2 regions of the Geobacillus sp. FSL K6-0789 genome follow, and region 1 is predicted to be linked to the other one. Evidence: a T-box and tRNA genes for the amino acid it is inferred to sense, from the RefSeq annotation. Region 1 holds a T-box; the other holds one or more tRNA genes.
The links. A T-box is a leader RNA that pairs with one kind of tRNA and senses whether it is charged. The one in region 1 lies ahead of ileS (isoleucine--tRNA ligase), so its partner is inferred to be a tRNA-Ile.
Positions count from the first base shown of each region.

Region 2: it has a tRNA-Ile gene. The T-box ahead of ileS (isoleucine--tRNA ligase) is inferred to sense a tRNA for this amino acid. The anticodon was not compared.

Region 1 covers NZ_CP151966.1:1,034,461-1,049,229, forward strand. Annotated here, with positions in the region: gene sigG (RNA polymerase sporulation sigma factor SigG) at 1-115, shown strand, start outside; gene NSQ51_RS05480 (YlmC/YmxH family sporulation protein) at 211-453, shown strand; gene pgeF (peptidoglycan editing factor PgeF) at 605-1,429, shown strand; gene NSQ51_RS05490 (YggS family pyridoxal phosphate-dependent enzyme) at 1,426-2,100, shown strand; gene NSQ51_RS05495 (cell division protein SepF) at 2,113-2,544, shown strand; gene NSQ51_RS05500 (YggT family protein) at 2,548-2,820, shown strand; gene NSQ51_RS05505 (RNA-binding protein) at 2,922-3,695, shown strand; gene NSQ51_RS05510 (DivIVA domain-containing protein) at 3,772-4,284, shown strand; T-box leader at 4,382-4,602, shown strand; gene ileS (isoleucine--tRNA ligase) at 4,655-7,429, shown strand; gene lspA (signal peptidase II) at 7,514-8,005, shown strand; gene NSQ51_RS05525 (RluA family pseudouridine synthase) at 8,006-8,920, shown strand; gene pyrR (bifunctional pyr operon transcriptional regulator/uracil phosphoribosyltransferase PyrR) at 9,173-9,712, shown strand; gene NSQ51_RS05535 (solute carrier family 23 protein) at 9,870-11,171, shown strand; gene NSQ51_RS05540 (aspartate carbamoyltransferase catalytic subunit) at 11,341-12,267, shown strand; gene NSQ51_RS05545 (dihydroorotase) at 12,230-13,516, shown strand; gene NSQ51_RS05550 (carbamoyl phosphate synthase small subunit) at 13,518-14,612, shown strand; gene carB (carbamoyl-phosphate synthase large subunit) at 14,605-14,769, shown strand, end outside.
Region 2 covers NZ_CP151966.1:529,118-543,886, forward strand. Annotated here, with positions in the region: gene bcp (thioredoxin-dependent thiol peroxidase) at 1-7, shown strand, start outside; gene perR (peroxide-responsive transcriptional repressor PerR) at 340-798, shown strand; gene NSQ51_RS02710 (YgzB family protein) at 823-1,176, opposite strand; gene NSQ51_RS02715 (nucleotidyltransferase-like protein) at 1,552-2,415, shown strand; rRNA gene NSQ51_RS02720 (16S ribosomal RNA) at 2,987-4,545, shown strand; gene NSQ51_RS02725 (hypothetical protein) at 4,816-4,944, shown strand; rRNA gene NSQ51_RS02730 (23S ribosomal RNA) at 4,939-7,866, shown strand; rRNA gene rrf (5S ribosomal RNA) at 8,141-8,257, shown strand; tRNA gene NSQ51_RS02740 (tRNA-Val) at 8,266-8,341, shown strand; tRNA gene NSQ51_RS02745 (tRNA-Met) at 8,369-8,445, shown strand; tRNA gene NSQ51_RS02750 (tRNA-Asp) at 8,451-8,526, shown strand; tRNA gene NSQ51_RS02755 (tRNA-Phe) at 8,701-8,776, shown strand; tRNA gene NSQ51_RS02760 (tRNA-Thr) at 8,985-9,057, shown strand; tRNA gene NSQ51_RS02765 (tRNA-Lys) at 9,359-9,431, shown strand; tRNA gene NSQ51_RS02770 (tRNA-Gly) at 9,439-9,513, shown strand; tRNA gene NSQ51_RS02775 (tRNA-Leu) at 9,519-9,604, shown strand; tRNA gene NSQ51_RS02780 (tRNA-Arg) at 9,608-9,681, shown strand; tRNA gene NSQ51_RS02785 (tRNA-Pro) at 9,688-9,761, shown strand; tRNA gene NSQ51_RS02790 (tRNA-Ala) at 9,770-9,842, shown strand; tRNA gene NSQ51_RS02795 (tRNA-Met) at 9,860-9,936, shown strand; tRNA gene NSQ51_RS02800 (tRNA-Ile) at 9,942-10,018, shown strand; tRNA gene NSQ51_RS02805 (tRNA-Ser) at 10,041-10,131, shown strand; tRNA gene NSQ51_RS02810 (tRNA-Thr) at 10,340-10,415, shown strand; tRNA gene NSQ51_RS02815 (tRNA-His) at 10,423-10,495, shown strand; tRNA gene NSQ51_RS02820 (tRNA-Gly) at 10,667-10,737, shown strand; tRNA gene NSQ51_RS02825 (tRNA-Ile) at 10,744-10,817, shown strand; tRNA gene NSQ51_RS02830 (tRNA-Asn) at 11,021-11,095, shown strand; tRNA gene NSQ51_RS02835 (tRNA-Ser) at 11,103-11,195, shown strand; tRNA gene NSQ51_RS02840 (tRNA-Glu) at 11,200-11,271, shown strand; gene NSQ51_RS02845 (phenylalanine--tRNA ligase beta subunit-related protein) at 11,570-12,235, opposite strand; gene queG (tRNA epoxyqueuosine(34) reductase QueG) at 12,288-13,430, shown strand; gene NSQ51_RS02855 (amidase domain-containing protein) at 13,492-14,355, shown strand; gene trmL (tRNA (uridine(34)/cytosine(34)/5-carboxymethylaminomethyluridine(34)-2'-O)-methyltransferase TrmL) at 14,376-14,769, shown strand, end outside.

The DNA of each region.
Region 1 (14,769 bases):
TTTCCAAGGAAAGACGCAAATGGAAGTCGCCGAGGAAATCGGCATTTCCCAGGCGCAAGTGTCCAGGCTTGAAAAGGCAGCGATCCGGCAAATGAATAAAAACATCCAAGTGTGAACGGCTGCTCGGGCAGCCTTTTTTCTTTGGCACATAACCGGTTGGGCGGTGCATATAGATGAAAAAAGAGGAGAGGAAAGGCGGGGGACTGAACCGTGATGAGAATTTCTGAGTTTCAAACGAAAGATGTCGTCAATGTGGCCAACGGGAAGAAGCTTGGCAACATCGGGGATATTGACATCGATTTAGATACAGGCAAAATCCGTTCGCTCATTATTTTAGGCTCCGGAAAGATGCTCGGGTTGTTCGGGCGTGAAGAAGCGGTCGTCATTCCGTGGCAAAACATCGTCAAAATCGGAGCGGATGTCATTTTAGTCCGCCTGCATGATGCCGACTGAGCGGCCCGCGCAATGAGCGGCATATTGAGTGGCGGGATTGCACCAATGTTTCGACAAAATCGCAAATAAAGGTTATCACAAACGAACAAACTATGATAAAATAGGAAAAAAAGTGATAAAAACCTACAAAAACAGCGTGAGGTTGACGCGAATGCCGGACATTTTTCAACAAGAAGCTCAAGGATGGCTCCGCTGCGGGGCGCCCCCGTTTGCCGGAGCAGTCGCCGGGTTGACAACGAAACAAGGCGGAGAAAGCGAAGGGCCGTTCGCCTCGCTGAATATGGGGCTGCATGTCGGCGACGATCGCATGCATGTCGTCAACAACCGCCGCCGTCTGGCTGAATGGCTTTCTGTTCCGCTCGATCATTGGGTGTGCTGTGAGCAAGTGCACGGCGCCGTGATTCGGAAAGTGACGAAAGGCGATCGGGGGAGCGGGGCGCACGACTTCGCTGCAGCGGTCCGGGGGGCTGACGGGCTGTATACGGATAAGGCGGGGGTATTGCTCGCACTTTGTTTTGCCGATTGTGTGCCTGTCTATTTTATCGCGCCATCGGCGGGCCTAGTCGGCCTTGCCCACGCCGGCTGGCGGGGGACGGCGGGCGGCATTGTCCAAAACATGGTGCGGCTTTGGCAGGAGCGCGAACACATTGCCCCGTCCGACATCTATGCCGCGATTGGACCGGCCATTGGCCCATGCTGTTACACGGTTGATGACCGGGTGATCGATGGCCTGCGTCCGACTCTTCCTGCGGGCGGCCCGTTGCCGTGGCGCGAAACAAGCCAAGGGCAGTATGCGCTTGATTTAAAAGAGGCCAACCGGCTGCAGCTTGCGGCCGCCGGGATTCCAGACTGCCATATTTATGTGTCGGAACGCTGTACAAGCTGTGAGGAGACGTTGTTTTTTTCCCACCGCCGCGACCGTGGGACGACAGGGCGGATGTTGGCGTTTATCGGCCGAAGGGAGGAAACAGCATGACCGTACGCGACAACTTGGCAGCCGTTCGCCAACGCATCGAGGCGGCTTGCGCCCGCGTCGGCCGCAATCCGGCCGACGTACGCATCGTTGCTGTCACGAAATATATTGATGCCGAAAGGGCGCTTCATGTGCTTGACGCCGGCATTGCCGACCTCGGCGAAAACCGCGCCGGCCAGCTACTTGAAAAGTATGAACGGATCGGGGACCGGGCGGTGTGGCATTTTATCGGGACGCTTCAGTCGCGCAAGGTGAAGGACATTATCGATAAAGTCGATTACATCCATTCGCTTGATCGCCTGTCGCTGGCGAAAGAAATTGAAAAGCGGGCGGTGCGGCCGGTGAAATGTTTTGTGCAAGTGAATGTATCGGGAGAAGCGACGAAGCACGGCCTCTCTCCTGACGAGACCGTCCCGTTCATCGATCAGCTCCGTTCGTTTTCGCACCTTGAGGTCGTCGGATTGATGACGATGGCCCCGCATACGGATGACGAGGCGGTATTGCGCGCCTGCTTCCGGCAATTGCGGGTCTTGAAAGAGCGCGTTCAGGCGCTCCGCTGGCCGCATGCGCCGTGCACGGAGCTGTCGATGGGCATGTCGAACGATTACGAGATCGCCATTGAGGAAGGGGCGACGTTTGTGCGCATCGGCAGCGCGCTTGTCGGATCATTGTAGGAGGTGAACTTGATGGGGTTGATGAAAAAATTTCGCGATTATTTTTTAGAAGAAGATTACGAAGACTATGAAGAAGAATACGAAGCGCCGCAGCCGGAAGAGGAGGCGCCGCTGCTGAAGGCGGCAAACAAGGCGAACGTCGTCAGCTTGCAAAGCGTGCAAAAATCGGCGAAAGTCGTGCTCGCTGAGCCGCGGGTGTATGCGGAGGCGCAGGAAATCGCCGATCATTTAAAAAGCCGGCGGGCGGTCATCGTCAATTTGCAGCGCATCCAGCATGAGCAGGCGAAGCGGATCGTCGACTTTTTAAGCGGCACGGTGTACGCCATTGGCGGCGACATTCAGCAAGTTGGCACGAAAATCTTTTTGTGCACCCCGGACAACGTCGACGTCAGCGGCGCGATTTCGCTTGACGGCGAGGATGACAGACCGATAAAGAGGTGGTAGTCGTTGGATTATGTGCTTACGTTTTTAACGACCTTGATTCAAGTATATTCGTACGCTTTGATCATTTACATTTTGATGTCTTGGTTTCCGAATGCGCGCGAAACGCGGTTCGGACAAATGCTTGCCGCCATTTGCGAGCCGTATTTGGAACCGTTTCGGCGTGTCATTCCGCCGCTTGGCATCATTGACATCTCTCCGATCATCGCCTTTATTGTCCTTGAATTTGCGACAAGAGGGCTGTATGCGTTGTTTGACATCCTCGAAGCGCAGTTTTAGCAGCCGGACGGAACGCGCGTCGTTTGGCCCGGCGCAGGCGGGCGGAATAGCGGGAGGAATCCGTTCCGGGTTCCTTTCTTTATGAGGCAAGGTGAATGGGAATGGAGCTGTATCAGCACTTCCGCAAAGAGGAACATCAATTCATCGATCATGTAATAGAATGGAAGGAAATGGTAGAACGTCAGTACGCTCCGAAGCTGACCGATTTTCTTGATCCGCGCGAGCAGCAAATCGTGCAAAGCATCGTCGGCAGCGACGGAGACGTGCGCGTGTCCTTTTTCGGCGGCGCTTTGTTTGTCGAGCGGAAGCGGGCGCTTTTGTATCCGCCGTATTTCGAACCGAATGAGGAGGATTATGACATCGCCTTGTTCGCTGTCCGCTATCCAGGCAAATTCGTTTTCCTTGAACACCGCGACGTCTTAGGAGCGCTCATGTCGCTCGGCTTGCGGCGGGGCAAGTTCGGCGACATTCTCGTCCAAGGAGGAGAGATCCAATTTTTTGCCGCCGCCGAGGTGGCCGATTACATTCGCCTCCATGTCGGGACGATCGGCAAAGCGCCGGTTTCGCTTGAGCTGTTGCCGCTGTCAGCTGCCATGCCGCTTGCCGAAACGTGGGAGGAAGGAACGGTCACGGTGTCTTCTCTAAGGCTCGATGCGGTGCTTGCCCAGGCGTTCCGCCTCGCGCGCGAGAAAGCGAAGACGCTCATTGAAAGCGGGCTCGTCAAAGTGAACTGGAAGGTGGTGGACAAGCCCGAATTTGTATGCGGGCCGGGCGATGTCCTGTCGGCGCGCGGGTTTGGTCGCTGCAAGCTGTTTTCCGTCGAGGGGATGACGAAAAAAGAACGCTGGCGCATCCGGCTGGGCCGTCAAAAATAATCGAATCGCAGCAGGAAATGGGCTGATCGTGTCGAATGAAGGAAGAAAAGGAATGATGGAGACGGAGGTGGCCATTGTGCCGTTAACGCCATTGGATATTCACAATAAGGAATTCAGCCGCGGATTTCGCGGGTATGACGAAGATGAAGTGAATGAGTTTTTGGATCAAATTATTAAAGATTACGAAATGCTCATCCGTGAAAAAAAGCAGCTGGAGGAAAAAGTGGCCGAACTGACGGAAAAATTGAATTACTTTTCCAACATTGAAGAAACGTTAAATAAGTCGATTCTTGTGGCTCAGGAAGCAGCGGAAGAAGTGAAGCGCAACGCACAAAAAGAGGCGAAGCTGATCATTAAAGAAGCGGAGAAAAACGCGGAGCGCATCATCGGCGACGCGTTGGCCAAATCGCGGAAAATCGCGTTGGAAGTCGAAGAACTCAAGCGGCAGTCGAAAGTGTTCCGCGCTCGCTTCCGCATGCTCGTTGAGGCGCAGCTCGATATGATCAACAGCCGTGACTGGGACGAGTTGATGGAATACGAGACGCCTGATCTCGAAGAAGAGGTGAAAGAGCCGTTGTCTCAGCCTTGACGAACCGAGGCCATGTCGGGTATAATCATTGGCAAAAATCACTGCACCAGCCGCCGTGGGAGGCGGTTGGCTTTTTTCAGGATGAATAGCGAAATAGTCATCGACGATGAAAGGGATAGTAGCTCTTGAACGACCGGTCGCAGCGAGCTGGGGATGGTGGAAGCCTGGCATCGGCGCAAGAGTGAACATCACCCTGGAGTTCCATGCCGAACATCCAGTAGGCCATGGCGCGTCATTCCCGTTACGAATGAAAAGTGGGCTGTGCGTCGTTTGCATGGCCAAGAAGGGTGGTACCGCGAGACCGTTCTCGTCCCTTGCCGGGGGAGAACGGTTTTTTATTTGGAATCTAGCGTTCGAAGGAGGAGCAAGGATGGATTACAAAGAGACGCTGCTTATGCCGCAAACCGAGTTCCCGATGCGCGGCAACTTGCCGAAGCGGGAGCCGGAGATGCAAAAAAAATGGGAGGAAATGGACATTTACCGGAAAGTGCAGGAGCGGACGAAAGGGCGTCCGTTGTTCGTGCTGCATGACGGCCCGCCGTATGCCAACGGGGATATTCATATGGGCCATGCGCTGAACAAAATTTTAAAAGACATCATCGTCCGCTACAAATCGATGAGCGGCTATTGCGCGCCGTACGTGCCGGGCTGGGATACGCACGGCTTGCCGATCGAAACGGCGCTCGCGAAGCAAGGCGTCGACCGCAAATCGATGAGCGTCGCCGAGTTTCGCAAGTTGTGCGAGCAATACGCGTACGAGCAAATCGACAACCAGCGCCGGCAGTTTAAGCGGCTCGGCGTGCGCGGCGACTGGGACAACCCGTACATTACGCTCAAGCCGGAGTACGAAGCCCAGCAAATTAAAGTGTTCGGCGAAATGGCGAAAAAAGGGCTCATTTACAAAGGGTTGAAGCCGGTCTATTGGTCCCCGTCAAGCGAATCGGCGCTCGCTGAAGCGGAAATCGAATATAAAGACAAGCGTTCGCCGTCGATTTATGTCGCCTTCCCGGTGAAAGACGGCAAAGGCGTGCTTGAGGGCGATGAGCGAATCGTCATTTGGACGACGACGCCGTGGACGATTCCGGCGAACTTGGCGATCGCGGTTCATCCGGATTTGGATTACCATGTTGTCGATGTCAGCGGAAAACGGTATGTCGTCGCCGCCGCCTTGGCGGAATCGGTGGCGAAAGAAATCGGTTGGGACGCATGGTCGGTCGTCAAAACGGTCAAAGGAAACGAGCTTGAATACGTCGTGGCGAGACATCCGTTTTATGAGCGCGACTCGCTTGTCGTCTGCGGCGAACACGTCACGACCGACGCCGGCACGGGCTGCGTCCATACGGCGCCGGGCCACGGGGAAGACGACTTTCTCGTCGGGCAAAAATACGGGCTTCCCGTTCTTTGCCCGGTCGACGAGCGCGGCTATATGACGAGCGAAGCGCCGGGGTTTGAAGGAATGTTTTACGAAGACGCCAACAAGGCGATTACACAGAAGCTTGAGGAAGCCGGCGCTTTGCTGAAGCTTGGGTTTATCACCCACTCGTATCCGCACGACTGGCGGACGAAGCAGCCAACGATTTTCCGGGCGACAACGCAATGGTTTGCGTCGATCGATAAAATCCGCAGCGAGCTGCTTCAAGCGATTAAGGAAACGAAATGGATTCCGGAGTGGGGGGAAATCCGCATCCACAACATGGTGCGCGACCGCGGCGACTGGTGCATTTCCCGCCAACGCGCCTGGGGGGTGCCGATTCCGGTCTTTTACGGCGAAAACGGTGAACCGATCATCACCGATGAGACGATTGAGCATGTGTCGAACTTGTTCCGCCAATACGGGTCGAACGTCTGGTTTGAACGCGAGGCGAAAGACTTGCTGCCGGAAGGATTCACTCATCCGTCAAGCCCGAACGGCATCTTTACGAAAGAAACGGACATTATGGACGTCTGGTTTGACTCCGGTTCGTCGCACCAAGCCGTGTTGGTCGAACGCGATGATCTCGCGCGCCCGGCTGATCTGTACTTGGAAGGGTCCGACCAATATCGCGGCTGGTTCAACTCATCGCTGTCCACCGCCGTTGCCGTCACCGGCAAAGCGCCGTACAAAGGCGTGTTGAGCCACGGCTTTGTCTTGGACGGCGAAGGGCGGAAAATGAGCAAGTCGCTCGGCAACGTCGTCGTGCCGGCGAAAGTAATGGAACAGTTCGGCGCTGATATTTTGCGCCTTTGGGTCGCGTCGGTCGACTACCAAGCGGACGTGCGCATCTCCGACCATATTTTAAAACAAGTGTCGGAAGTGTACCGAAAAATCCGCAACACGTTCCGCTTTATGCTCGGCAACTTATTCGATTTTGACCCGAGCGAAAACGCCGTGCCGGTCGGGGAGCTGGGCGAAGTCGACCGCTACATGTTAGCGAAATTAAATAAACTCATCGCTAAAGTGAAAAAGGCGTATGACAGCTATGATTTTGCTGCTGTTTATCATGAGATGAACCATTTCTGCACCGTCGAGCTGAGCGCGTTTTACTTGGATATGGCGAAAGACATTTTGTACATCGAAGCGGCCGACTCGCGCGCCCGCCGCGCCGTGCAGACCGTATTGTATGAAACGGTCGTCGCATTGGCGAAGCTCATCGCGCCGATTTTGCCGCACACGGCCGATGAAGTGTGGGAGCATATCCCGAATCGAAGAGAAAACGTCGAAAGCATCCAGCTCACCGATATGCCAGAGCCGATCGCAATCGACGGCGAAGAAGCGCTGCTTTCGAAATGGGATGCGTTTATGAATGTGCGCGATGATATATTAAAAGCGCTCGAGAACGCGCGCAACGAAAAAGTGATCGGCAAATCGCTGACCGCGAGCGTCACCGTCTACCCGAAAGACGAGGCGCGGAAGCTGTTGGCGTCGCTTAATGCCGACTTGCGCCAGCTTCTCATCGTTTCCGCGTTTTCCGTTGCCGATGAGCCGTATGACGCCGCGCCGGCCGAAGCCGAGCGGCTCGACCACGTGGCCGTCCTCGTCCGCCCGGCGGAAGGCGAGACGTGCGAGCGGTGCTGGACGGTGACTCCAGCTGTCGGACAAGATCCATCCCACCCGACGCTTTGCCCGCGCTGCGCACATATCGTGAATGAACATTATTCAGCGTAACGAAAAGCGGCAGGCTGCCCCAAGGTAGCCTTGCCGCTTCATTTGTTTACCATGGCGAATTATGCTACAATGCAAAAAGGATGAATGAGAAGGACAGGGGGATTTGGCACGGTGGCATACTATTGGCTCGCGGCGGCGGTCATCATCCTCGATCAATGGACGAAATGGCTTGTCGTCCGCTATATGCGGCTTGGGGAAAGCATCCCGATCATCGACAACGTGCTCTACATTACGTCGCACCGCAATCGCGGCGCGGCGTGGGGCATACTAGAAGGGCAGTTTTGGCTCTTTTATTTAATTACGGTGATCGTCGTGGCGGCGATCGTGATTTACATCCGCCGCCTGAAGCCTTCCGAGCGCCTGGCCGGCGTGGGGCTTGGGCTGATGCTCGGCGGGGCGATCGGCAATTTTATCGACCGCGTATTCCGAAAAGAAGTGGTCGACTTTATTCATACGTACATCGGCACGTACAGCTTTCCGGTGTTCAATATCGCCGACTCGGCGCTGACCGTCGGCGTCATCTTGCTGTTTGTCCATATGTTTTTTTTCGCGACACCAGAGAAAGGGAATGAGTAGATGGACACGATCACGTTTCACATCGAAGACGAATATGACGGCGAGCGGATCGATAAAGTGATCGCGGCGCTAAATGACGAATGGTCGCGTTCGCAAGTGCAGCAATGGATCAAAAGCGGGCTTGTGACCGTCAATGGCGAGACGGTCAAGGCGAACTACAAATGCGAGGCAGGCGACGCGGTCGCCGTTTCACCGCCGGAGCCGGAGCCGCTCGAGGTCGAGCCGGAGCCGATTCCGCTTGACATTTATTATGAGGATGAGGATGTCCTTGTCGTCAACAAACCGCGCGGCATGGTCGTCCACCCGGCGCCCGGGCATATGCGCGGCACGCTGGTGAATGCGCTTCTCGCCCATTGCCGCGACTTGTCCGGGATCAACGGCGTGCTTCGCCCCGGCATCGTCCATCGCATTGACAAAGACACATCAGGACTATTGATGGTGGCGAAAAACGACGCCGCCCACCGCTCGCTCGTCGAGCAGCTGGTGAACAAAACGGTGACGCGCCGCTACAAGGCGATCGTCCACGGCGTCATTCCGCACGATTATGGCACGATCGATGCCCCGATCGGCCGCGACAAGCGCGATCGAAAGAAAATGGCCGTCACCGAAGAAAACGGGAAGGAAGCGGTCACCCATTTCCGCGTGCTCGAGCGGTTTCGCCATTATACGTATGTGGAGTGCCAGCTGGAAACGGGGCGGACGCACCAAATTCGCGTCCATATGAAATACATCGGCTACCCGCTCGCTGGCGACCCGCAATACGGGCCGAAAAAAACGCTCGCCATCGACGGCCAGGCGCTGCACGCCGGGGTGCTCGGCTTCCGTCATCCGAGAAGCGGCGAGTATTTGGAATTCGAAGCGCCACTGCCGCCGGAGTTTGCCGAGCTGCTTGACTGGCTGCGAAAAAACGATTGACAAACGAACACGCCCCCTTTACAATGAAAACAGGTGAACAGGAACCTTTAAGTTCAGTCCTGTGAGGCTGAAAAGGGGTCGGAATGACAAAGAAGGGCGATGTATGCCCATCTTGTTTGGCGATAAGCGCGCCATCCCCCGCTTCACAGGCGGGGGATTTTTTATGAAAACAGGCGGGAACGGCCTGGTTGGCGCGCCGCCTGCGGAAACACGCTGGCCGCGGCGTGCATGCGCTGTTAGGAGGTGGACGGAATGCAAAAGGCGGTCGTGATGGACGAACAGGCGATTCGCCGCGCTTTGACGCGCATCGCCCACGAAATCATCGAACGAAACAAAGGCATTGACGGCTGCGTGCTTGTCGGAATTAAAACGCGCGGCATTTACTTGGCGCGCCGCTTGGCGGAGCGGATCGAGCAAATTGAAGGGGCGTCCGTTCCCGTCGGTGAGCTTGACATCACCTTGTACCGCGACGATTTGACCGTGAAGACGGACGACCATGAACCGCTTGTGAAAGGAACGAATGTGCCGTTTCCGGTGAGCGAGCGGAATGTCATTTTAGTCGATGATGTGCTGTTTACCGGCCGGACGGTGCGGGCGGCGATGGATGCGGTCATGGATTTGGGCCGCCCGTCGCGCATCCAGCTCGCCGTGCTTGTCGACCGCGGCCACAGGGAACTGCCGATCCGCGCTGATTTCGTCGGCAAAAACGTGCCGACCTCCCGTTCGGAGCTGATTGTCGTCGAGCTTTCCGAAGTGGACGGCGTTGACCAAGTGTCGATTCATGAGAAATAAAACAGCTCCCTTTTAAGCGCAGTCCCGTGAGGCTGCAAAAGGGGCGGAATCGTTTCGGGCGTTTCTGCACCCTCTTTGCGCCTTCATGGGCAAAGAGGGTGTTTTTGTGCACACTAAAAAACGAACTTCGCTCATTTGGCGAAAGGAGAGGCGAAAGATGAACAAACCGGTGTTGGATATTCAAGACCGCCCGACTGTGGGGCAATGGGTGACGTTAAGCTTGCAGCATTTGTTCGCCATGTTTGGGGCGACGATTTTAGTGCCGTACTTAGTCGGGTTGGATCCGTCGATCGCCTTGCTGACAAGCGGGTTTGGAACATTGGCGTTTTTGCTCATTACGAAATGGCAGGTGCCGGCGTATCTTGGCTCCTCGTTCGCCTACATCGCGCCGATCATCGCGGCGAAAACGGCCGGCGGCCCGGGAGCGGCGATGATTGGCAGCTTCCTCGCCGGATTGGTGTACGGGGTTGTCGCCCTCATCATTAAAAAAGCCGGCTACCGCTGGGTGATGAAGCTGCTGCCGCCGGTTGTCGTCGGTCCGGTCATCATCGTCATCGGTCTCGGCTTAGCCGGCACGGCGGTCGGGATGGCGATGAACGGCCCGGACGGCAAATACAGCCTGCTTCATTTCTCGGTGGCGCTTGTGACGCTCGCGGCCACGATCGTCTGCTCGGTGCTTGCGCGCGGCATGTTGAGCTTGATTCCGGTGCTTGTCGGCATCGTTGTCGGCTACGTTTACGCCCTCGCTGTCGGACTGGTTGACTTGTCGAAAGTGGCGGCGGCGAAATGGTTCGAATGGCCGGATTTCTTGATTCCGTTTGCCGATTATCCGGTGCGCATCACTGCCGAGATCGTCATGCTCATGGTGCCGGTGGCGATCGTCACCTTGTCCGAGCATATCGGCCACCAGCTTGTGTTAAGCAAAGTCGTCGGCCGCGACCTCATTCAAAAACCGGGGCTGCACCGCTCGATTTTAGGGGACGGAACGGCGACGATGATCTCCGCCTTGCTTGGCGGTCCGCCGAAAACGACGTACGGGGAAAACATCGGTGTGCTGGCGATCACCCGCGTCTACAGTGTCTACGTGCTGGCCGGCGCGGCGGTCATCGCGATCGCTTTCGGCTTCGTCGGCAAAATCACGGCGCTGATCAGCTCGATTCCGACGCCGGTCATGGGCGGTGTGTCGATCTTGCTGTTTGGCATCATCGCCTCGTCCGGACTGCGCATGTTGATCGACAGCCGCGTCGATTTCGGCCAGACGCGCAATTTAGTCATCGCCTCGGTCATCTTGGTCATCGGCATCGGCGGAGCGGTGCTGAAAATCAGCGACAGCTTCCAAATCACCGGGATGGCGCTCTCGGCCATTGTCGGCGTCCTGCTCAACTTAGTGCTGCCGGGGCGTCCGCAAGAAGCGGAAAACTTATTTGAAGCTGAAAACGATAGCGGCGATGTTGCCTAAATCGAATACAAAACACCTTTTAATTAAGTCCCGTGAGGCTTAAAAAGGTGTGAAAACAGGCGCATCCAGGGCCGGAGTGCACCTTCTCCGTTCTGCCATGCGCCGATCGTCACACCTTGCCCAGCCGGCAAGGTGTTTTTTTGCAAAAAAAAGAAAGGGAGAGAGGCCAATGACCCATCTTTTTACATTGAGCGAACTGCCGCTTTCCGACATCACCCGGCTGCTTGATGAAGCGGAAGCGTTCCGCCGCGGCCGCGCTTGGCGCCCGGCCGCGCCGATGTACGTCGCCAACTTGTTTTTCGAACCGAGCACGCGCACGAAATGCAGCTTCGAGATGGCGGAACGGAAGCTTGGGCTTCATGTCATTCCATTTGACCCGGAACGCTCGAGCGTGCAAAAAGGGGAGACGCTGTACGATACCGTACGGACGCTTGAGGCGATCGGCGTCGATGCGGTTGTCATCCGCCATCACGAAGATGCGTATTTCGAAGCGCTCCGCCATGCGGTCGGCATTCCGATCATCAACGCCGGTGACGGCTGCGGGCACCATCCGACCCAGTCGCTCTTGGATTTATTGACGATCCGCCAAGAGTTTGGCGCCTTCACTGGCTTGACGGTGGCGATCATCGGCGACATCCGTCATAGCCGCGTCGCCCGCTCCAATGCGGAAGTGTTGACACGATTGGGCGCGAACGTCCTGTTTTCCGGACCGGCGGAGTGGAAAGATGAAACGAATCCGTACGGGACGTATGTCGAAGTCGACGAGGCCATCGCCCGCGCCGATGTCGTAATGCTGTTACGCATCCAACATGAACGCCATGCGGAAACGATGGGGCTGACAAAAGAAGAGTACCATGCGCGGTACGGGCTGACGCTTGAGCGGGCGCGGCGGATGAAATCGGGCGCCATCATCTTGCACCCGGCGCCGGTCAACCGCGGGGTCGAAATCGCCAGCGAACTTGTCGAAGCGAAGGCATCGCGCATTTTTAAACAAATGGAAAACGGCGTCTACGTCCGGATGGCTGTCTTAAAACGGGCAATGGAAGGGAGAATGGAGCATGGACGTATGGCTGAAAAATGGCATGTCGTTCAATGAAGATGGGAAATTGGTGCGGACACATCTCAAAATGGAACACGGAACCATTGCGGCGATCCTGTATGAACAGCCGCTCGAAGCGGATGGGGAGGACGTGATCGACGTCGGCGGCCGTCTCATCGCTCCCGGCTTGATTGACTTGCACGTTCATTTGCGCGAACCAGGCGGCGAGGCGAAAGAAACGATTGAAACGGGCACGCTCGCCGCGGCGAAAGGCGGTTTTACGACGGTTGCCGCCATGCCGAACACAAATCCGGTGCCGGACCGGAAAGAGCAGATGGAATGGCTGCAAGCCCGCATCCGCGAAACGGCGCGCGTCAACGTGCTTCCGTACGCGGCGATCACGATTGGGCAAAAAGGGGAGGAGCTGACCGATTTTGCGGCGCTAAAAGAAGCAGGGGCGTTCGCCTTTACCGATGACGGCGTCGGCGTCCAGTCGGCCGGGATGATGTTTGAAGCGATGAAACAGGCGGCGGCGCTCGATATGGCGATCGTTGCCCATTGCGAGGACGACACGCTGACAAACGGCGGAGCGGTGCATGACGGCGAGTTCGCCCGCCGGCATGGGCTCGCCGGCATTCCATCCGTCTGCGAGGCGGTGCACATCGCCCGCGACGTCTTGCTTGCCGAGGCAGCCGGATGCCATTATCACGTCTGCCATATCAGCACGAAAGAGTCGGTGCGCGCCGTCCGCGACGCGAAGCGGGCGGGCATCCGCGTCACGGCCGAAGTGACGCCGCACCATTTGCTCTTGTGCGACGAAGACATTCCAGGGTTGGATGCAAACTACAAAATGAACCCGCCACTGCGCAGCCGCGCGGACCGCGAGGCGCTCATTGAGGGCCTGCTCGATGGCACGATCGATTTTATCGCTACGGATCATGCGCCGCATACAGCAGCGGAAAAAGCGAAAGGCATCGAGGCGGCGCCGTTTGGCATCGTCGGGCTCGAGACGGCGTTTCCGCTCTTATATACCCATTTCGTCAAAACAGGCGTGTTTACATTAAAGCAGCTTGTCGACTGGCTGACGATCAAGCCGGCGCAATGTTTTGGCCTTAAGGCCGGACGGCTTGCCGTCGGGGCGCCGGCGGACATTGCGGTCATCGATTTGGAAACGGAAGAAGCGATTGATCTCGAGACGTTTGCCTCAAAAGGGAAAAATACGCCGTTTGCCGGCTGGAAATGCCAAGGCTGGCCGGTGATGACGTTTGTCGGCGGAACACTCGTATGGAAGAAAGGAAGAGAATGACATGAAACGGCAGCTCATTTTGGAAGACGGTTCGTTTTTTGTCGGCGAAGCGTTTGGCAGCACGAAAGAGACGACCGGCGAAGTCGTCTTTAACACCGGCATGACCGGGTATCAAGAAATTTTGACCGACCCGTCGTATTGCGGGCAAATTGTGACGATGACGTATCCATTGATCGGCAACTACGGCATCAACCGCGACGACTTTGAAGCGATCCGCCCGTACGTGCACGGATTCATCGTCAAAGAAGCGTGCCTCATGCCGTCCAACTGGCGCGGCGAACTGACGCTGGATGAGTATTTAAAAGAAAAAGACATTCCGGGACTCGCGGGCATTGACACGCGCAAACTGACACGGGTCATCCGCCAGCACGGAACGCTGAAAGGAATGATTTGCGGGCTGGATGTCCATCCGGCGGAAGCAGCAGCCAAGCTGCGGGCGATGGAGTGGCCGCGCGACCAAGTGCGGCGCGTCTCAACAAAAAGCGCCTACCCAAGCCCGGGGCGCGGCGAGCGCGTCGTCTTGATCGACTTTGGGATGAAGCACGGCATTTTGCGCGAACTGAACAAGCGAAACTGCGATGTCATCGTGTTGCCGTACAATGCGACGGCGGAAGACGTATTGAGCTGGCATCCGGATGGGGTCATGCTTTCCAATGGACCGGGCGACCCGAAAGACGTGCCGGAAGCGATCGAGATGATCCGCGGGATCTTGGGCAAAGCGCCGCTCTTTGGCATCTGCCTCGGCCATCAGCTGTTCGCCTTGGCATGCGGGGCGAATACGGAGAAGATGAAATTCGGCCATCGCGGCTCGAACCATCCGGTCAAAGACTTGCGCACCGACAAAGTCGCCATCACGGCGCAAAACCATGGTTATACGGTCACGCATGAATCGCTTGCCGGCACGCGTCTTGAAGTGACGCATGTCGCCTTAAACGACGGCACGGTCGAAGGGCTCCGCCATCTCGATTTCCCGGCGTTTACGGTGCAATACCATCCGGAAGCGTCGCCGGGGCCGGAAGATGCGAATTCGCTGTTTGACGAGTTTTTGGCGCTCATCCGCCAGTTCAACAAGAAAGGAGAAGTCATCCATGCCTAAACGCCGCGACATTGAAACGATTTTAGTCATCGGCTCGGGGCCGATCGTCATCGGCCAGGCGGCCGAGTTCGACTACGCAGGGACGCAAGCGTGCTTAGCCCTAAAAGAAGAAGGATACAAAGTCATTCTGGTGAACTCAAACCCGGCGACGATCATG
Region 2 (14,769 bases), 510 kb from region 1:
TAGGTGAGTGTCCAATCAATCATAACGTTTTTGCGTACAATGCATAGTAACCTCCTCAAATGAAGGAAATGCGGCGGGTGGAAGTGATTTCCACCCCCCTTTTTTTTTGTTAAAAAGATGGATGAGCCCATATATTAATGGTATCTATCCTGAAAATACCCGAACTTCAAAATGTGTAAAGTTGTAAAATTCAACATAGAGGTCTTTTCATCCTTCCGATGGTGACGAAATTTTTTTGTCATGGGAGTCTATATTGACAAAAGGCATATACTCCTTGTAGACTAATTACAAATATTATAAAATGATAATTTTTTTTATCTTATACGGAGAGTGAGGTGCATGACGGTGTCTACCAACGAGCAGCTGAAGGAAGCGCTTGACATGTTGAAAAAGACGGGCATACGCATCACGCCGCAGCGTCATGCGATATTAGAGTATTTGATCACCTCGATGTCCCATCCGACAGCGGATGAAATATACAAAGCGCTGGAAGGGAAATTTCCGAATATGAGCGTAGCGACCGTCTACAATAATTTGCGCGTCTTCAAAGAAATCGGGCTTGTCAAAGAGCTGACATATGGCGATTCATCAAGCCGGTTTGACTTCGTCACTTCCAATCATTATCACGTCATCTGTGAAGAGTGCGGCAAAATTGTCGATTTCCACTATCCAGCGCTTGATGAAGTCGAGCAGCTTGCCGCTCACGTCACCGGCTTTAAGGTCGACCATCATCGCATGGAAGTGTACGGAGTCTGCCCTGACTGTCAAAAAAGCGGGGCACCGGCGCATTCGGATTAAAAAGCTGATAGCACAAGGCGGCTATCAGTTTTTTCTTTTTTTGTTGTACTTTTCGTCAAACTCTTTTCCTTCCAGGTCGCGGTCTAACGTCAACGGTTCACGGCAAAACATGCATAAATCGACGCGTCCGAGCATTTTTGTCACTTTGCCGCACGACGGGCAAACGACTTGGACGGCTCTCGTCGAGAGTGTTCCGATCCAAAAATATACAATGCCACTGGCGACAAGAAACAACATCCCAAACAACATAAACAACGTCATGATGACCGGGGACGTACGAAAAAACAGCCCCAGATACATGACAATGACACCGATAAAAATCAAGCTTAAGGCGAAAGTGCGAATTTTGTTGATTTTGCTCGAATATTTGATGCTCATCACAGTCCCTCCTACATAGACCACTATACCATAAAACGGGGTCCCATCGCGAAGAAGAAATCAACAAAATCGACGTTTTAAAGAAAGGAATTCCTCGTTTTTTGTCGAATAACGAATGACGGCAACAAACGACAGTTTCATGGATGCAAGCATTCTGGTCTTTCTGAAATGAAACAGGCGTTGACAGCATTGTTTGAACATCTGCACAAACGCAATGTGATGATTGATGACGGTGGAAGGGAGGAAAAAACGTTGCAGAAAAAACAGCCGGCTCAAAATAGGAACGTATGGTTGTCTGTCAATCGATATGTTGGGAGATCTGAGGGATTTGTCCGCCCGGATATCGCGGCCGGCTTTCTGCAACGGATGCGAGGTATGAAAGAATTGCTGCATCCCATCTGTCACGAATGGGCAAACCGCTGCAACACGCACGGAATTTTAATGATTGAAAAAACGGCTTTCCATGCAGCAACAACGGATACGTTTGATGTCGTGCTGCTCGTCATTGTCGACCCGCAAAGCGAGCCTATGCTTCTCAGACAGTATTCACTAAACGAGAAAAAGGCGGTGCTTTATGCAGTCAGTGAACGGCAGTTAAATGAATGGCTTGTTCTCGGGTCACATCGAAAGGCGGTCGACTGGGTGTTCAACGGAACAGTCGTGTTTGACCGAAACGGCTATGTTCAGCAGTTGCGCCAGCGCCTTGAGCAATTCCCGCCTAAAGAACGGCGATTGAAAATGGGACTCGAGTTTGCCAAACTGATCCGCCATTATACAGATGGCAAGGCGCTGTTTGCCGCCAAGCATTGGCTCGACTCATACAACCATATGGTGCAAGCCCTCCGTCATTTGGCGCGATTGACCGTAATCGAGCACGGACTTTACCCGGAAGTGACCGTATGGAATCAAGTCAAGCGAATGGATGGAAGGATTTATAAACTGTATGAAGAACTCGTTGGAAGTGAAGAACCGCTTCCGAAACGGCTGGAACTTTTGTTGCTGGCCAGTGAATTTTTGATTCATTCTTACGTAGAATCAGGTTCCTCTCATTTATGCGAAGCGCTGAAAGAAAAAAATGGTGCTTGGAGCATTGAGGAAATGACCGGTCATCCGCAGTTTGCGCCTTACTCGGTTGATCTTGTTATCATGCTTGAGTATCTTGTCGAAAGGAAAGTGCTAACCGTCGTGGAAATGCCGACAAAAGGAAATACAATGCTCGAACGGTATTACACGTTGTAAAAAAAGAATTTTGACGGTCCCCTTCTGCTGATCCCCAAAAATGGAAGGGAGCCGGTGAGAGGATGGATGCTATTAGGAATTTCATTGTGTTTATACAAATGTCAGTTGCCAAGATCATTGAAGGAAGGAGGCAACCCGGCCGAAAAAAGCTCTTGACTTCCTTGTCGAACGATGATATATTTTAAATCGCTGTCGCTCCGGGAAAATGTTGCGGAGCGGTATGAATAAAAGGCTGTTGACAACAAACAATAAAAATGCTATGACGTAAGGGTCGCTTTAGGAAGCGGAAAACACATTTGCGTTTGAGGGAGTCCAGAGGAGTTGGATTCCTCGGCGCAAGATTGCAACGAAGTAAGTTCAAGAAGAGGTCTCGTTCCTTGAAAACTGAACGAAACGAAGCGCGACGAAAAGCGGAGGTCCGCGGGTCACCGCGACGGGCAAATGTTCTTCGCCTGCAAGGGTGCTTGCACCCGGAAGGCGAAGGTTATTTGACCCCGAGCGGCGGCGGACCGAAGCTGGACAATACGAAAAGCGGAGGTCCGCATGGGCCGAAGCAAAAGCCAATCAACTTTCTTTGGAGAGTTTGATCCTGGCTCAGGACGAACGCTGGCGGCGTGCCTAATACATGCAAGTCGAGCGGACCGGATTGGGGCTTGCCTTGATTCGGTCAGCGGCGGACGGGTGAGTAACACGTGGGCAACCTGCCCGCAAGACCGGGATAACTCCGGGAAACCGGAGCTAATACCGGATAACACCGAAGACCGCATGGTCTTCGGTTGAAAGGCGGCCTTTGGGCTGTCACTTGCGGATGGGCCCGCGGCGCATTAGCTAGTTGGTGAGGTAACGGCTCACCAAGGCGACGATGCGTAGCCGGCCTGAGAGGGTGACCGGCCACACTGGGACTGAGACACGGCCCAGACTCCTACGGGAGGCAGCAGTAGGGAATCTTCCGCAATGGGCGAAAGCCTGACGGAGCGACGCCGCGTGAGCGAAGAAGGCCTTCGGGTCGTAAAGCTCTGTTGTGAGGGACGAAGGAGCGCCGTTCGAAGAGGGCGGCGCGGTGACGGTACCTCACGAGAAAGCCCCGGCTAACTACGTGCCAGCAGCCGCGGTAATACGTAGGGGGCGAGCGTTGTCCGGAATTATTGGGCGTAAAGCGCGCGCAGGCGGTCTCTTAAGTCTGATGTGAAAGCCCACGGCTCAACCGTGGAGGGTCATTGGAAACTGGGGGACTTGAGGGCAGGAGAGGAGAGCGGAATTCCACGTGTAGCGGTGAAATGCGTAGAGATGTGGAGGAACACCAGTGGCGAAGGCGGCTCTCTGGCCTGCACCTGACGCTGAGGCGCGAAAGCGTGGGGAGCAAACAGGATTAGATACCCTGGTAGTCCACGCCGTAAACGATGAGTGCTAAGTGTTAGAGGGGTCACACCCTTTAGTGCTGCAGCTAACGCGATAAGCACTCCGCCTGGGGAGTACGGCCGCAAGGCTGAAACTCAAAGGAATTGACGGGGGCCCGCACAAGCGGTGGAGCATGTGGTTTAATTCGAAGCAACGCGAAGAACCTTACCAGGTCTTGACATCCCCTGACAACCCAAGAGATTGGGCGTTCCCCCTTCGGGGGGACAGGGTGACAGGTGGTGCATGGTTGTCGTCAGCTCGTGTCGTGAGATGTTGGGTTAAGTCCCGCAACGAGCGCAACCCTCGCCTCTAGTTGCCAGCATTCGGTTGGGCACTCTAGAGGGACTGCCGGCGACAAGTCGGAGGAAGGTGGGGATGACGTCAAATCATCATGCCCCTTATGACCTGGGCTACACACGTGCTACAATGGGCGGTACAAAGGGCTGCGAACCCGCGAGGGGGAGCGAATCCCAAAAAGCCGCTCTCAGTTCGGATTGCAGGCTGCAACTCGCCTGCATGAAGCCGGAATCGCTAGTAATCGCGGATCAGCATGCCGCGGTGAATACGTTCCCGGGCCTTGTACACACCGCCCGTCACACCACGAGAGCTTGCAACACCCGAAGTCGGTGAGGTAACCCGCAAGGGAGCCAGCCGCCGAAGGTGGGGCAAGTGATTGGGGTGAAGTCGTAACAAGGTAGCCGTACCGGAAGGTGCGGCTGGATCACCTCCTTTCTAAGGACGAAAAGCGGAAGCGCCGCGTTCGGCTCTCGAAGCCAAATGTTCTTCACCCGGAGGGGTGCTGGCACCCCGAGGGGGAAGGTTATTTGGCAGAAGAGAGCCAGGCGCTGGAGCTAGACAAGACGAAAAGTGGAGGCCGCAATGGCCAACTGTCGATACACAGCGCTTTCGTTTCGTTCAGTTTTGAGGGAACGAGTCATGTTCTCTCAATGACAAAAATCGTTCCTTGAAAACTAGATAACCGGAAAAGCGGAGGCTCGCGGGTTGCCGCGATGGGCAAATGTTCTTCGCCTGCAAGGGTGCTTGCACCCGGAAGGCGAAGGTTATTTGACCCCGAGCGGCGGCGAGCCGACGCTAGACAATAAGGAAGAAGCCGAGAGCGCTGTAGGTTAAGCTAGAAAGGGCGCACGGTGGATGCCTTGGCACTAGGAGCCGATGAAGGACGGGGCAAACGCCGAAACGCTCCGGGGAGCTGTAAGCAAGCGTTGATCCGGAGATGTCCGAATGGGGGAACCCACTGTCCGTAATGGGGCAGTATCCATGCCTGAATCCATAGGGCATGGAGGGCACACCCGGGGAACTGAAACATCTTAGTACCCGGAGGAGAAGAAAGCAAACGCGATTCCCTGAGTAGCGGCGAGCGAAACGGGAACAGCCCAAACCAAGAGGCGTGCCTCTTGGGGTTGTAGGACCGCTCATTGTGGGAGTGAGAAAGGAACGGGGTAGACGAACCGGTCTGGAACGGCCGGCCAGAGAAGGTGACAGCCCTGTAGTCGAAACTTCGTTCCCTCCCGAGCGGATCCTGAGTACGGCGGGACACGGGAAATCCCGTCGGAAGCAGGGAGGACCATCTCCCAAGGCTAAATACTCCCTAGTGACCGATAGTGCACCAGTACCGTGAGGGAAAGGTGAAAAGCACCCCGGAAGGGGAGTGAAAGAGAACCTGAAACCGTGTGCCTACAAGTAGTCAGAGCGCGTTCATGCGTGATGGCGTGCCTTTTGTAGAATGAACCGGCGAGTGACGATGGCGTGCGAGGTTAAGCCGAAGAGGCGGAGCCGCAGCGAAAGCGAGTCTGAACAGGGCGAAAAGTACGTCGTCGTCGACCCGAAACCAGGTGATCTACCCATGTCCAGGGTGAAGGCCGGGTAACACCGGCTGGAGGCCCGAACCCACGCACGTTGAAAAGTGCGGGGATGAGGTGTGGGTAGGGGTGAAATGCCAATCGAACTTGGAGATAGCTGGTTCTCCCCGAAATAGCTTTAGGGCTAGCCTCGGGATGGAGAGTGTTGGAGGTAGAGCACTGATTGGGCTAGGGGCCCTCATCGGGTTACCGAACCCAGTCAAACTCCGAATGCCAACGACTTATGCCCGGGAGTCAGACTGCGAGTGATAAGATCCGTGGTCGAGAGGGAAACAGCCCAGATCGCCAGCTAAGGCCCCAAAGTGCACGTTCAGTGGAAAAGGATGTGGAGTTGCAAAGACAACCAGGATGTTGGCTTAGAAGCAGCCACCATTTAAAGAGTGCGTAATAGCTCACTGGTCGAGTGACTCTGCGCCGAAAATGTACCGGGGCTAAACGTGCCGCCGAAGCTGCGGGATGACCGTTGGTCATCGGTAGGGGAGCGTTCTAAGGGCGTTGAAGCCAGACCGGAAGGACTGGTGGAGCGCTTAGAAGTGAGAATGCCGGTATGAGTAGCGAAAACAGAGGTGAGAATCCTCTGCGCCGAAAGCCTAAGGGTTCCTGAGGAAGGTTCGTCCGCTCAGGGTTAGTCGGGACCTAAGCCGAGGCCGAAAGGCGTAGGTGATGGACAACAGGTTGAGATTCCTGTACCACCTCCTTCCCGTTTGAGCGATGGGGGGACGCAGGAGGATAGGGCGAGCAGGCGGCTGGAAGAGCCTGTCCAAGCCGCAAGGCTGATCCGTAGGCAAATCCGCGGATTGTAAGGCCAAGCGGTGATGGCGACGGAGTCATCCGGAAGTCCCCGATTTCACACTGCCAAGAAAAGCCTCTAGCGAGGGAAGAGGTGCCCGTACCGCAAACCGACACAGGTAGGCGAGGAGAGAATCCTAAGGCGCGCGGGAGAACTCTCGTTAAGGAACTCGGCAAAATGACCCCGTAACTTCGGGAGAAGGGGTGCTCGTTTGGGTGAAGAGCCCGAACGAGCCGCAGTGAAAAGGCCCAAGCGACTGTTTATCAAAAACACAGGTCTCTGCGAAGCCGAAAGGCGACGTATAGGGGCTGACACCTGCCCGGTGCTGGAAGGTTAAGGGGAGCGCTTAGCGGAAGCGAAGGTGCGAACCGAAGCCCCAGTAAACGGCGGCCGTAACTATAACGGTCCTAAGGTAGCGAAATTCCTTGTCGGGTAAGTTCCGACCCGCACGAAAGGTGTAACGACTTGGGCGCTGTCTCAACGAGAGACCCGGTGAAATTATACTACCTGTGAAGATGCAGGTTACCCGCGACAGGACGGAAAGACCCCGTGGAGCTTTACTGCAGCCTGATATGGAATTTTGGTATCGCTTGTACAGGATAGGTGGGAGCCTGGGAAGCCGGAGCGCCAGCTTCGGTGGAGGCGGCGGTGGGATACCACCCTGGCGATATTGAAATTCTAACCCGCACCCCTTAGCGGGGTGGGAGACAGTGTCAGGCGGGCAGTTTGACTGGGGCGGTCGCCTCCCAAAAGGTAACGGAGGCGCCCAAAGGTTCCCTCAGAATGGTTGGAAATCATTCGGAGAGTGCAAAGGCACAAGGGAGCTTGACTGCGAGACGGACAGGTCGAGCAGGGACGAAAGTCGGGCTTAGTGATCCGGTGGTTCCGCATGGAAGGGCCATCGCTCAACGGATAAAAGCTACCCCGGGGATAACAGGCTGATCTCCCCCAAGAGTCCACATCGACGGGGAGGTTTGGCACCTCGATGTCGGCTCATCGCATCCTGGGGCTGTAGTCGGTCCCAAGGGTTGGGCTGTTCGCCCATTAAAGCGGTACGCGAGCTGGGTTCAGAACGTCGTGAGACAGTTCGGTCCCTATCCGTCGCGGGCGCAGGAAATTTGAGAGGAGCTGTCCTTAGTACGAGAGGACCGGGATGGACGCACCGCTGGTGTACCAGTTGTCCCGCCAGGGGCACCGCTGGGTAGCTATGTGCGGACGGGATAAGCGCTGAAAGCATCTAAGCGTGAAGCCCCCCTCAAGATGAGATTTCCCACCGCGTCAGGCGGGTAAGATCCCTCGAAGATGACGAGGTCGATAGGTCCGAGGTGGAAGCGTGGCGACACGTGGAGCTGACGGATACTAATCGATCGAGGGCTTAACCTAACAAGAAAAGTGGAGGCCGCCTGCTTATCGGCGAGGCGCGCTGGAGGGCCTGTGAGCGGGCTTAGCCCGCCGCAGCAGGACCGAAGCGTCGCGAGCCGATGGCGGCCGGAACTAGACATCGAAAAGCGCAGGCGAGCGGCGGCGAGCCGGAGCTAGACAATGAAAAGTGAAAGCGTCCCGGCTTCTTCCCGAAACGGTTATCTAGTTTTGAAGGAATGAAAAAAAGTCCTTGACAATAAGCTCAATTCCCTTATAATAATACTTGTCGCCATTGCCTAGTGGTGATAGCGGAGGGGAAACGCCCGTTCCCATCCCGAACACGGAAGTTAAGCCCTCCAGCGCCGATGGTAGTTGGGGCCAGCGCCCCTGCAAGAGTAGGTCGCTGCTAGGCAATTTCGTGGAGGATTAGCTCAGCTGGGAGAGCACTTGCCTTACAAGCAAGGGGTCGGCGGTTCGATCCCGTCATCCTCCACCACTTACACCAATTGTGTATTCTTATCGCCGCGGGGTGGAGCAGTCCGGTAGCTCGTCGGGCTCATAACCCGAAGGTCGCAGGTTCAAATCCTGCCCCCGCAACCAAAATTGGTCCCGTAGTGTAGTGGTTAACATGCCTGCCTGTCACGCAGGAGATCGCGGGTTCGAGTCCCGTCGGGACCGCCATTCTTTCAAAATTGTGAAAGATGAAAAATACGGCTCAGCAGCTCATTCGGTAGAGACGAGCATCTGCTTCATCGAATTCGCTTCGAGTTGCCTCAACGCATCGAGCGTCTTTGAATCAGCTGGTAGAGGAAGAGGCACAGAGCAATTCAACGAGCGAGTTAAAAAATAATATATGGCTCGGTAGCTCAGTCGGTAGAGCAAAGGACTGAAAATCCTTGTGTCGGCGGTTCGATTCCGTCCCGAGCCACCATCAAACTATAAATTATGCCGTCTTAGCTCAATTGGTAGAGACGAGCATTCGCATCGTTGAATCTGCTTCGAGTTGTCCCGACGCATCCCACTTCTTTGAATAAGCTTGCAGAGGAAGGGACACCGAGCATTTGATTTCCTCGAATCAGCTTGTAGAGGAAGAGGAACAACCGAGCAGATCATATGATCCAGTAACTCATGTTAAATGTGCCGGCTTAGCTCAATTGGTAGAGCAACTGACTTGTAATCAGTAGGTTGCGGGTTCAAGTCCTGCAGCCGGCATCTTCCATTTTGAAAAAATTCAACTAGCGAAACATGAGCTCAGAAACGAGCGATACATCTTCGAGTTCGCTGCGAGTTGCCCCGACACACTTGACTTCTTCGAATAAGCTTGTAGAGGAAGGGGCAGGTAGAGTGAAATGAAGCTTAGAGTGTTATCTTAACCATGAGCCATTAGCTCAGTAGGTAGAGCAACGAGCGATGCATCATCGAGTTGGCTTCGAGTTGTCCCGACGCATCTTGCATCTTCGAATATGCTAGTAGAGGAAGGGACATCGTTCACTGTGAGTGTATACCCAACCATGAGCCATTAGCTCAGTAGGTAGAGCATCTGACTTTTAATCAGAGGGTCGGAGGTTCGAGTCCTCCATGGCTCATCGTCTTGCGGAAGTAGTTCAGCGGTAGAACACCACCTTGCCAAGGTGGGGGTCGCGGGTTCGAGCCCCGTCTTCCGCTCCACTTCCGCCGGGGTGGCGGAATTGGCAGACGCACAGGACTTAAAATCCTGGGGTAGGTAACTACCGTGCCGGTTCGAGTCCGGCCCTCGGCACGTGCGCTCGTAGCTCAATTGGATAGAGCATCTGACTACGGATCAGAAGGTTAGGGGTTCGAATCCTCTCGAGCGCGTTTTGTCGGGAAGTAGCTCAGCTTGGTAGAGCACACGGTTCGGGTCCGTGAGGTCGCAGGTTCAAATCCTGTCTTCCCGATTTATCATGGGGCCTTAGCTCAGCTGGGAGAGCGCCTGCTTTGCAAGCAGGAGGTCATCGGTTCGATCCCGATAGGCTCCACCTTTTGACTTAAATTTGGCGGTGTAGCTCAGCTGGCTAGAGCGTACGGTTCATACCCGTGAGGTCGGGGGTTCGATCCCCTCCACCGCCACCATTATCGGACCTTTAGCTCAGCTGGTTAGAGCAGACGGCTCATAACCGTCCGGTCGTAGGTTCGAGTCCTACAAGGTCCACCATTATTATTATTGTTGCTTTTTTGGAGGAGTACCCAAGTGGTTGAAGGGGTCGGTCTTGAAAACCGAGAGGCGCCGCAAGGCGCGCGGGGGTTCGAATCCCTCCTCCTCCGCCATGCACTTTAAAATCGTGCCGTCTTAGCTCAATTGGTAGAGACGAGCATTCGCATCGTTGAATCTGCTTCGAGTTGTCCCGACGCATCCCACTTCTTTGAATAAGCTTGCAGAGGAAGGGACACCGAGCATTTGACTTCCTCGAATCAGCTTGTAGAGGAAGAGGAACAACCGAGCAGATCATATGATCCAGTAACTCATGTTAAATGTGCCGGCTTAGCTCAATTGGTAGAGCAACTGACTTGTAATCAGTAGGTTGCGGGTTCAAGTCCTGCAGCCGGCACCAGAACGAGGCGACTATGGCGAAGTGGTTAACGCACCAGATTGTGGCTCTGGCATGCGTGGGTTCGATTCCCACTAGTCGCCCTTTTCATTATATTCTATATTTGCGGGTGTAGTTTAGTGGTAAAACCTCAGCCACGAGCATCTGCATCATCGAATTAGCTTCGAGTTGCCCCGACGCATCTGGCTTCTATGAATCAGCTGGTAGAGGAAGGGGCATGGAAGCAGCGTGGCGGATGTTAAGCCAAATATTATGCGGGTGTAGTTTAGTGGTAAAACCTCAGCCTTCCAAGCTGATGTCGTGGGTTCGATTCCCATCACCCGCTTTTGATGGGCCTATAGCTCAGCTGGTCAGAGCGCACGCCTGATAAGCGTGAGGTCGGTGGTTCAAGTCCACTTAGGCCCATTATTTTCCATTGAATATTTTTGGGTCATTCGCTATAATAATGGGCGAACAATGCCCCATCGTTCCACAGCAAAATCGGAGCGACGAGCTTCACATCTTCGAATTCGCTGCGAGTTGCCTCGACGCATCTCGCTTCCTTGAATTAGCTGGCAGAGAAAGAGGCAACGAGTACATTTGGAAGATGTGCATAACATATACATCATTCCGCAATAGCTCAGCGGTAGAGCAACCGGCTGTTAACCGGTAGGTCGTAGGTTCGAATCCTACTTGCGGAGCCATTTCTTTGGAGAAGTACCCAAGTGGCTGAAGGGGACGGTTTGCTAAACCGTTAGGTCGCAGTTTTGCGGCGCGCGGGTTCAAATCCCGCCTTCTCCGCCATAATGGCCCGTTGGTCAAGTGGTTAAGACACCGCCCTTTCACGGCGGTAACACGGGTTCGAATCCCGTACGGGTCACTGGTTGCTGGCACCAGAGATTCTGGTGCCCTTTTGTACAATTTCTTTTGTCGATTTTTGCGTTTTTTCTTGCGATGCGTGTGGAAGTCTGTTATAATATCTCTCGTTAGCTTTAAAATTACGTTATGATTGTTGGGGACAACGCAGTGTTTCGTTTCGTTAAAGAACGAGGCATTGCGTTTTTTTATTTACCACCCTAAACCGAGAAGACCCTCATTTCCACGCGTGAGCGTAGGGAGAGAGTTCAGGTAGGAAGGGAGTCCCCCGTTTCCAACGGCAGGAAAGTGGGGGGAGAAGATCAAACGAACAATTGGGCGTCGGCTTCGCCGCCATGAATTTGCACAAACATCGTTTGGATGGCTTGAAGCCGGCGCTTGGCGGTTTCTTCTGGCGTTGATGGGAGAAAGTAAACGATTTGCAAAGCGTTTTTCGTTTCTCTCGTCACGGCGGTCCGCTCCGAATCGACGATCGGACTGCCAAACGGCCCTCGTTCATCTTTGCTGACGAGTTTGTTGGCAAAGTTGACTGTGCGGCCGTTTAACGCGATGTATTCATCTTTTTCCGTGCCGATCGTGAGCGTCACTGTCCCGTTGATGCGGTCTAGATCATAGATGCCGAGCGGAATTTTATAATAGAGTGAAAAAAAGTTGTTTATGTCTGCCGCTGAATGGATAGGCGGAATGAAGCTTTTTTTCTGGATGCGTCGGTACAGGCTTTCACTTGACGGTCGATAGCGGCTTGGGTCCGTTCCGATTTGTTTGAAAGTACGGCGCCATTCGACCATTTCAGGAATGTCGGCAATCGACTTTTCCTGCAGCTCGATGTAAAGAGATTCTTGAAACAGCTCAAGCCGCCCCCTTAACATTTGCGGTGAATCGCTGACCTCGATATGATAATAGCGGATGACGCCGAATTTACCAGAAGGAAGGCGTTGCTTTAGTTGTTCTGATATCACGCATTTCATCTTGATCACCTCGGATTTCATTTTACCATATATGACGAAAGGAGGGAAAACGATGGATGTTATGGCATTAAAGCAGGAAGTCATTGAGTACAGTCGGTCAATCGGCATTGATAAAATCGGATTTGCGAGCGCTGATCCGTTTGTGGAATTAAAGGAACGGCTGCGCCGCCAGCAGGAGCTCGGCTATCAGTCCGGTTTTGAGGAACCAGATATTGAGAAACGGACGAATCCTTCATTGCTTCTTCCGGAAGCAAAATCGATTATTGCCATTGCTCTTGCCTATCCGTCTAAAATGAAAAATGCGCCGCGGGGGACAAAGACGGAACGGCGCGGCGTTTTTTGCCGCGCTTCATGGGGAAAGGACTACCACGATGTGTTGCGGGAACGTTTGCAGCAGCTCGAGGAGTTTTTGCTGGCCAAAGTGCCCCATGCCCGCGTTCGCTCGATGGTGGATACCGGAGAGCTCGCCGATCGGGCGGTGGCGGAACGGGCAGGGATCGGTTGGAGTGGCAAAAACTGCTCTATTATTACACCAGAGTTTGGATCGTATGTGTATTTGGGAGAAATGATTACGAATATTCCATTTCCCCCTGATGAACCGGTTGAAAACCGATGCGGCACGTGCACGAAATGCATTGATGCCTGCCCGACTGGGGCGCTTGTGCAAGGGGGACAACTGAACGCACAGCGGTGCCTTTCCTTTTTAACGCAAACGAAAGGCTTTTTGGCCGACGAGTTTCTAGAGAAAATCGGGAATCGGCTGTATGGCTGCGATACATGCCAGCAAGTCTGCCCGGAAAATAAGGGAAAAGACTTTCATTTGCATCCGGAATTCGAGCCGGATCCGGAAGCGGTAAAGCCGAAACTCATCCCGCTGCTTCAGATGAGCAACCGTGAATTTCAAGAAACATTTGGGGCCATGGCGGGTTCATGGCGTGGGAAAAAGCCGATTCAGCGCAATGCCATTCTGGCGCTTGCCCATTACAAAGACCAAACCGCGGTGCCGCATTTGCTGCGTTTGTTGAAAGAGGATAGCCGTCCCGTCATCCGCGGGACGGCGGCGTGGGCGCTCGGGAAAATCGGGGATCCAAGCGCTAAGCCTTATTTGGAGGCCGCGCGGCAAACGGAGGCGGATGCCGATGTGATCGCTGAGATTGAAAAAGGACTAAAACTGTTGGCTGAGGCAAAGGAATAGGGAAAAAAACGCAGCTTCCCCACATAAGGTAGTAACAAAAACGAAAGTGGTGGAAAGCAGCATGAAAAAACAGTTGCGCGCGTGGTTGGATGAGCGAGCCCGCTCGTTTGTGTCGGAAAGCAATATCCGAAGCGAAGAGGCGGCAAGAAAGCAACAGCTTTGCCAAAAGCGCGGTGCGGAGATCGTCCGTTGCACGATCCGGGGGCAAATTGTCGGCAGGCAGACCATTGAGCGGGAAGCGAAAGTGATGTATATTGCCCACCATCAATTTTTAATTAAGCAAAGGGGTTCACTATATATAGAAGAACAGGTTGAGGAGCGATGCGCCTGTTTTGTTGGCGGTGAGCTTGTTGCTGATGAACCGATCAACCGATTGGGGGGGGATATGGAGGCGCCGCGCGTCGAACGAGAGCAATGGACGGGAGATCGTCTTTCTTACCAGTATGACCGCGCCCGGGCGGTTCGGTATGCGGAAACGTGGTGGAATCGGCATAACCCGGTGTTTCCGTCGTTTCCGGTGGATTGCACGAATTTTGTTTCCCAATGCTTGTATGCGGGCGGGGCACCGATGACGGGCTATCCGAACCGGGCGAGGGGATGGTGGTGTCAAAACGGAAGTTGGAGTTACAGCTGGGCTGTCGCTCATTCCTTTCGTTGGTATTTGAGCGGGTCGTGCATTGGCTTGCAGGCGGTGGAAGTGGCGGAGCCGGAGCAATTGATGGCAGGCGATGTCATCTGTTATGATTTTCAAGGGGACGGACGCTTCGACCACTCAACGATTGTGGTGGCGAAAGATCAGAACGGGATGCCGCTTGTGAACGCCCATACGACAAACAGCCGAATGCGCTATTGGTCGTATGAAGATTCAAGCGCCTATACGCCGAACATTCGCTATAAGTTTTTTCACATCATCGATCGCAAATAAACGTTGCTGAGGTGAAGGAAATGCCGCTTCATGTAGTGCTATACCAGCCAGAAATTCCAGCCAATACTGGAAACATCGCTCGTACGTGCGCAGCAACCGATACGTCGCTCCATTTGATCCGCCCGCTCGGTTTTTCTACGGATGATAAAATGTTAAAGCGCGCCGGGCTTGATTATTGGCCGTATGTCAATATTTCGTATTATGACTCGCTTGACGAACTATTCGCCCGCTTTCCGGAAGGGGAGTTTTATTTCATTACGAAATTCGGGCGCCGGTATTATGATTCGTTTGATTTCAGCGATACAGAAAAACATATTTTCTTTGTGTTCGGCCGTGAAACGACCGGACTGCCGAGGGAGCTGCTTGAGGCCAATATGGACCGTTGCCTTCGCATCCCGATGAATGACAAAGTAC